2 regions of the Pedobacter frigiditerrae genome follow, and region 1 is predicted to be linked to the other one. Evidence: riboswitches for the same ligand, from Rfam matches in the RefSeq annotation. Region 1 holds a riboswitch; the other holds the start of a gene.
The links. A riboswitch is a leader RNA that binds a small molecule or an ion and turns the genes downstream of it on or off. The one in region 1 is predicted to bind fluoride.

Region 1 (4,052 bases):
GTTCAAAATGATAAACTTTGACAAACTATATAGCAGCTGTCGACAAGTTTGTCAAAGTAATAGAGATATTACGAAAAAACTGGAGGTCCTCGTAACGAGGTAGAAATCAGTTCGGTGTATGAACTGGTTACAATTGGCAAATTCTTAGACATCAACTTACTGTTTAAATAAGTGATAAAATTTGCGCTTGAAAGTGTATAATTCTTCTCGAAATGAGCCTTACAAATCAGACAGGTATCAGCGTTTGTTTTAACGTGAACCTTATGTGTACAGTTTTTTTCGACAGAATTAGCAGCAACTTCTACATGATGATGCAAAGCGCTCCAAGGTGTGATGGCAAGGGAAAATACCCAAAGCATAACCAAGGTTAAAATTCGTTGAATATGTAAACGTCGCTTTTTCAATTTCTATGGCAAACCTAAACAAATAACAATAATTTTCTACATTTGGCTTGTAACATTGCCTTGATATGACCACAAATATAAACGAAGGTTTAAACCTAAAAGTTAAGAACACACCAACCGGAAATACATTAACCTGTAAAGGTTGGGTACAAGAAGCAGCGTTGAGAATGCTGTTAAATAACCTAGACCCTGAGGTTGCCGAACGACCAGAAGATTTAATTGTTTATGGAGGAAGAGGCAAAGCTGCTCGTAACAAAGAAGCGCTAGAATTAATCATTAAAGCTTTAAAAAACTTAGAAGATGACGAAACCTTATTAATTCAATCGGGTAAACCTGTAGGCGTTTTACGGACTCATAAAGATGCGCCAAGGGTTTTGATTTCTAACTCGCAATTAGTTCCAAAATGGGCAACACAGCAACATTTTGATGAATTAGAGGATAAAGGTTTAATGATGTACGGCCAAATGACCGCTGGTTCTTGGATTTACATCGGCTCGCAGGGAATTGTTCAAGGCACTTACGAAACTTACTCGGCTCTTGCAAAAAAACATTTTCAAAGCAATTTAAAAGGAACTTTAAATGTTACGGCTGGTTTAGGCGGAATGGGCGGCGCACAACCTTTGGCAATCACCATGAGCCAAGGGGTTTGCCTAGCGGCGGATGTTGAAGAATGGCGCATCAAAAAGCGTTTAGAAACCAGATATATTGATGAGATTGCTTATGATATTGATGAAGCAATCGACAAAGCATTGCAATACAAAAACGAAAACAAGGCACTTTCAATTGGTGTAGTTTGCAACGCAGTTGAGCTTTTACAAAGATTGATTGATAGAAATATTGTTCCAGATACATTAACCGACCAAACTTCTGCACACGACCCATTGATTGGTTATTTCCCAGAGGGATTGAGTGTTGCTGAAGCAAATGTTTTAAGAACAGAAAATCCTGATGAATATACCAAGCGTTCTTATGCCACCATGGCAAAACACGTTCAGCAAATGCTGGAGTTACAAAAACGTGGAGCTATTACTTTTGATTATGGCAATAACTTACGAGGAAGAGCTTTAGAAGCAGGTGTTAAAAACGCTTTCGATTTTCCAGGGTTTGTACCTGCTTATATTCGTCCCTTGTTTTGTGAAGGAAAAGGACCTTTTAGATGGGCAGCTTTAAGCGGCGACCCACAAGATATATATGAAACTGATAAATTGATTTTAGAACTTTTTCCAGAAAATGAAAGTTTACGTCAGTGGATTACAATGGCACAAGAACGAATAGCTTTTCAGGGATTACCTGCCAGAATTTGTTGGTTAGGACAAGGCGAACGAGAAAAAGCTGGTCTAGCATTTAACAAATTGGTAGCAGATGGAAAAGTAAAAGCACCTATTGTTATTGGTCGCGACCATTTGGATACAGGTTCTGTTGCTTCTCCAAATCGCGAAACTGAAGCTATGCTTGATGGTTCTGACGCCGTAGCAGATTGGCCGATATTAAACGCTTTGATTAATACAGCTGGTGGTGCAAGTTGGGTTTCTTTGCATCATGGTGGTGGTGTGGGCATTGGTTATTCTATTCATGCTGGTATGGTTATCGTTGCAGATGGAACGGAAGATGCAGCAATTCGCATTAAGCGTGTATTACATAACGACCCTGCAATGGGCGTAATCCGTCACGCTGATGCTGGTTATGATATTGCAAAAGATACATTAAGAAAACATAGGTTGGGTTTGAAAGACTAATTAGTCATCCGATGAATATAAAGCGAATTGCAGATATTCATCGGATGATTATCATAAAATTTTGTCCAATAATAATTTAATATTAAGTTTGTTGTAAGGAAATGGTGTCTTCCTATTTGAACCGCCCTAAAAAGCTGATGACGCCTGGTTATGAATGTAAAAACATTTAATCAGGGAGTTATGTCATTAAAGAAAGAAAAATCAGTCAGCAAAAAAATCAATCTTAATATTTTAGTTTTTTTCAGGAAATATCCTGCTGTTCCATACATCTTAAAATGGCTGTTTATCAGTTTAATTGTAGGAGGTTTAATTGGTACAGCATCTGCCGGATTTTTGCAATCTTTAGAATGGGTTACCAATTTCCGCGAAAATCATTTATGGATAATTGGCTTTTTACCAATTGCAGGTTTGCTTATTGGCTTGCTCTATTATTATTGGGGCAAAGATGTTGAAGCTGGCAACAATTTATTGATTGATACCATTCACGAGCCCAAACAAACTATTCCATTTAAAATGATGCCTTTTGTTTATTTAGGCACAATGGCTACACATTTATTTGGTGGTTCTGCAGGTAGAGAAGGTACTGCTTTACAAATGGCAGGCGCAATTGCAGACCAGCTGACCAAACCGTTTAAGCTAACTCCAGAAGAAAGAAAGATTTTAATTATTGCCGCAATTGCTGCAGGTTTTGGTTCTGTTTTCGGAACACCCTTGGCTGGTGCAATTTTCGGAATGGAAGTCTTTTTAATTGGAAAGTTAAAATACAATTCGATTTTTCCTGCATTTGCATCGGCAATTATTGCAGATCTGGTAACCAAGCTATGGAACACACACCATACCGTTTATCACATCAACTTTGTTCCGAATGTTTCTTTCTTAAACCTTATTTATGCAATAGTTGCAGGCATTATTTTTGGCTTATGTGCTGCTACATTTAGTAAAACCTTGCAGTTTGTAGGCGCTTTCTTTAAATCGAAAATAAAATATCCTCCACTTAGACCATTAATTGGTGGTTTAATTTTAGTCGTTATTATTTACTCATCAGGCACTACAAAATACATTGGTTTAGGTATTCCGACCATTGTTGAATCATTTAACCATCAATTACCAACTTATAGTTTCGCCATTAAAATGGCATTAACTATACTCACTTTAGCCGCTGGTTTTAAGGGAGGCGAAGTAACTCCATTATTTTTTATTGGTGCAACCTTAGGCAGTGCTTTGTCTTTATTTTTGCCTTTACCAGTTGGGCTTTTAGCTGGAATGGGCTTTGTTGCCGTTTTTGCTGGTGCAACCAACACTCCTTTAGCCTGTACAATTATGGCGATGGAATTATTTGGCAGCGAATGTGGAGTGTACGTTGCCATTGCCTGCACCATTTCTTATTTACTTTCGGGCCCTACCGGAATTTATGGCAAACAAGTAATTGGAGAAGCTAAGCATAGCAGATTTAAGAATTATTTGAATAAACGAATTGGAGAGATTTGACGGCTTAAATTAGAATAATTCTATCTCTATTTTATTGCAAATTCGTGATAAATAAAGTCTTAATTTTGAGTGGTTTCGGAAACCAAACCAACATTTTTTACGTTTTTAAATAAAAAGAAAATGGCAACTCAAGCGCAAATCAAAAAAGGTTATATCGATTACGTTTTAACACACGATGAGCAACCTAAATCAGTTTATAGTTTTGTTAAGAAGCTAAAAATAACAGAGGCTGATTTTTATGCTTTTTATGCATCATTTGAAAGCATCGAAAAGAACATTTGGTTTGAGCTTACTGTAGAAACCATTGATGAGATTCAGAAACAAGAACTTTGGGAACAATATTCTTCGAGAGAAAAAATGCTTTCCTTCTTTTACAGCTATGTCGAGTTGCTGAAAAACCAAAGAAGCTTTGTAATTTATAGTC
Region 2 (4,052 bases), on a different contig from region 1:
GGTCGATTCCCTGCTGGATAATACTCGGGTTGGTGCAGAATATATCATCTCCAACCAATTCCACTTTGTCTCCCAAAAGGCTGGTCAGCTTTTTCCATCCCTCCCAATCGTTTTCGCCCAACCCGTCTTCCAACAGGATAATTGGGTACTCTTTTAACCATCCTTCCCAAAAGCCAATCATTTCATCTGTTGTGATCCGTTCTTTAGAACTTTTATAAAATTCATATTTTCCATTATTCCACATTTCGCTGGTCGCTGGGTCAAGACAAAGGGAAATATCCTTGCCTGGAGCAAAACCGGCAATATGTATCGCTTCCATGATGATTTGGACGGCTTCCTCATTAGAACTCAGATTTGGCGCAAACCCACCTTCGTCACCAACTCCGGTATAATAGCCTTTCGCTTTTAGCAGACTTCTCAAGGAATGAAAAACAGCTTCGCCCATACGGATACTTTCCTTAAACGAGGGGGCGTTATGAGGGGCAATCATAAATTCCTGAAAATCGATGTTGTTATCAGAATGCCTTCCCCCATTAATGACATTCATGCACGGTACGGGCATTACGTAACCTTCCCTTTCCACTAGCTGCCTATACAAGGGAATCCCTTTTGCAACGGCCGAAGCCCGGGCGAAGGCGATTGAGGCCGCAAGCATCGCATTTGCGCCGAGCCTTGATTTATTCTCGGTTCCATCCAGACCAATTATATGATCATCGAAGGCCTGCTGACCCTCAAAGGATAAGCCGGTGACTGATTTGCCGACTTCGACGTTAATCCCTTTTACTGCTTTTTCCACGCCTTTACCATTATAGCGCTCTGGATCACCATCTCTAAGCTCTACGGCTTCTTTTTCACCCGTACTTGCCCCGGATGGAGAAATACCCCTTGCTGTTGTTCCGTTAAGAGTGACTTCTACTTCTACTGTCGGATTGCCCCTGGAATCCAAAATTTCACGGGCATGAATTTTAGTTAATTTCATAGTTTTTTGTTTTATATTGATTTTTAGTATTTCGGTTGCTTACAAATAATTGAGTTTCTCAAAAGATCAAAACCAGTGTTCCCCCAATGATCAGCAGGGCACCAAAGAATACTTTCAGGGTAAGAGCTTCTTTCAGGAACACCATTGCAAGTATAATAGTTAGGGCAACACTCAACTTATCAACAGGGGCGACCTGGGACACTTTCCCGATCTGCAAAGCCTTGTAGTAGAATATCCAGGACAAGCCGGTGGCAAGGCCAGATAAAAAAAGAAATAGCAGGTTATGCTTTGACAGTTCCGTAATTCCTTTAAGTTCGCCTCTGGCCATTACGATCCCCCAGGCTACAATCAGTATTACCACCGTTCGTATGGCAGTAGCCAAATCAGAATTGACATTGGTTACGCCGACTTTTGCAAAGATGGCCGTAAGGGAAGCAAAGAAAGCTGATAATAGCGCGTAGATCCACCACATAGTTTTATGTTAATTTTCCGTTATTGAATAATTCCAAAGTAAATGAGTACAAGAACCGTTGCTCCGGCAATGATCCGGTAAATGCCGAACCAGCGGAAAGAATGCTTTTGAAGATAGGTGATGAAAGAGCGGATGGCCATCCATACATCCCACCCGCACCTGCTTTACTTAAATGAATGATCGTAGTTAGATTCGGTTCATGGGAAGGGCGTAGACGCTTAACGGTGTTTTTAATCAGTCCTGAAGCAATCTGATCTGCACTAGCAACTAGTAGCGCAATGGTAATAAGAACCTGCCAAATTTTTTTGCAGAAATTCTGGAAGAGGCAATAAATAATGAAGGCATAAAAAGGAAGCCAAAAACGCTTATCACTGGCCCAGTACATGATCGTATCCCAGAATGCATTATGGTGCTGATTTATCCACAAGAACCATTCAGTTTCAACCGGCAGGACCATTGCTAACACTGATCTCACTTTGGCAGACAGACAAAGTAAGACAAGCGCAATTAAGATAGCTGCCAGCAATAAGAGTTGAGAATTTATTTTTAATTTTTTCACCTACAATACTTTGACCGGCAGATTTTATTACCTGCTGGAATTTCTATTGTAGGCGCCATCAGCTTTTGAAAAAAGCGGTTGAATCGGAAGGACACCATTTCCGTATTGCAAATATAATACTAATAAAATGATGTGCAAAATCTTAAAGTAGGTGTTGAGAATTTAATTTATCACTATTCCTCCTTATTTGAATACGAGAACCAGTTTCTTATTCTTCTACCGTTTAAACAAGCATCATATCACGGGATTAAAGCTTTTCTTAAACAAAATGAAACCGCCTGGAAATAAACATGTTATCTATATAGGAATTTTTTTTATAACCCTAAAAAATTAAAGTTATGGGATACCATGAATGGAAAAACTGTATTGATGCATGCTTAAAGTGTGCTTCAATTTGCAATCATTGTGCAAGTTCATGCACTCAGGAAGAAGACGTGAAAATGATGGCGCGGTGTATTGAGCTTGATATGCAATGTGCAGCCATCTGCTACTCTGCCGCTCAATTGATGAGTATGGGTAGCTCTTTTGCTCAAGACATTTGCCGTATTTGCGCAGATATTTGCCAGCAATGCGGAGATGAGTGTAGTAATCATCATACCCAGCATTGTCAGGAATGTGCAGATGCTTGTAAGGCTTGTGCGGAAGAATGCAGAAGAATGACAGGAGTAGCTGCTTAAGATGCCAATCACCGTGAGCATTAATTGATTAAGGGCAGCATTCTAGTTGCCCTTTCATTTTTATAAATAGGCAAATTTATTCCATTCATTTTATTTTCATTATTCCCTCCTTTTTTGATAAGCGACTCTAAGCAAATGCTGATGCATTTAAGCAAAGTATAACGTTCCAGACAATCATTAAATATCTCTTTTTCTTTTTGCTGATTATCATAAACCCATTCCATTATTCAAATCAGAATTTTAGTTTTTGATGATGAGTTTTTGATAATTTGCGCTATATCAAAAACGAAGGATTAAATGTATCTAAAATTCTAATGATAATATTAGCAAAATCATTTGAGATAGCTTATGTTCATGGCCTGTATATCTTGTGTAGTGAAACCAAGCTATAATCATTTAAAGTTCAAGCTCTTCGGTTAGCAATCCAATTTTAATTCCGATTTTCTGCGCAGCAAAGACAAGATTTCCGTTATGCTAGGCTCAAAGAAAACTTATTTGTAACCTGTAGCAATATTGAAGCATTTGTACTATCAGTTGTATGCATATTTATATTCTAGTGGGAGTTACAATTGTATTCCCAAGCAGATCAAATACAAATTACCAAAGAATTGTTGCAAAAAACAATTCCGCATGCAAAAATAACTCATCTTAATTATCACATTAGTATTGAAGCAATTATGTTCAAATCATCCATGAACTGGTTCGATTTCAGTACGCCCGGGGGTACTAGCCTGTAAATCGTTGATTTACAGGCTTTTTTTTTAATCTCATGGCCTCAATATATATTCTCCATTCGATACAGCATGATAAATTTTATATAGGGAGCTGTAAAGATCTGAATTACCGCATAGGTCAACATTTGAACAAGGAATTCATTAAAAGCTTTACCTCTAAGGCTGATGATTGGACTTTATTCTTTTTCGCAGATGGACTCGAATACAAACAAGCAAGATTGATTGAACATCATATCAAGGCGATGAAAAGCAAAAGCTATATCCATAACTTGAAGAGCTATCCTGAAATTATTGAAAAACTCAGCGAAAAATATAAGTAATGGCGGCCCCTATAGCTATCGGGGTGGTAGACGCGCTGGTCTCAAACACCTGTGGAAAACCGTGCCGGTTCGTCCCGATAGCTATCGGGACCGGCACTGGGTACATTGGAAAGCCTTAGAGAAATCTAAGGTTTTTTTGTTTGGTGACTTTTCCAAAAACTTGTTCATAAATTTAAATGCTATTGTTAACTTCGAACATTCCTATAATTACTCATGTTTAAGTTTAAACCAGCAAATATTTCATTAACAAAAAATAATTTTTGGCATGAATTAATTGGTAGCCCTTCAAACTTTAGTTTAGAAAGCAGAAT

Region 2: linked by a shared signal. The riboswitch ahead of R2Q59_RS02100 (hypothetical protein) and the one ahead of R2Q59_RS12975 (voltage-gated chloride channel family protein) in region 1 are both predicted to bind fluoride.

The regions. Positions count from the first base shown of each region.
Region 1 covers NZ_JAVTSS010000002.1:537,072-541,123, forward strand. The annotation lists gene R2Q59_RS12965 (hypothetical protein) at 69-359, opposite strand; gene hutU (urocanate hydratase) at 470-2,140, shown strand; fluoride riboswitch at 2,229-2,294, shown strand; gene R2Q59_RS12975 (voltage-gated chloride channel family protein) at 2,321-3,628, shown strand; gene R2Q59_RS12980 (TetR family transcriptional regulator C-terminal domain-containing protein) at 3,749-4,052, shown strand, end outside.
Region 2 covers NZ_JAVTSS010000001.1:475,076-479,127, reverse strand. The annotation lists gene eno (phosphopyruvate hydratase) at 1-979, opposite strand, end outside; gene R2Q59_RS02105 (EamA family transporter) at 1,038-1,451, opposite strand; gene R2Q59_RS02100 (hypothetical protein) at 1,456-2,010, opposite strand; fluoride riboswitch at 2,053-2,121, opposite strand; gene R2Q59_RS02095 (four-helix bundle copper-binding protein) at 2,451-2,687, shown strand; gene R2Q59_RS02090 (hypothetical protein) at 2,708-2,911, opposite strand; gene R2Q59_RS02085 (GIY-YIG nuclease family protein) at 3,457-3,741, shown strand; gene R2Q59_RS02080 (HAMP domain-containing sensor histidine kinase) at 3,955-4,052, shown strand, end outside.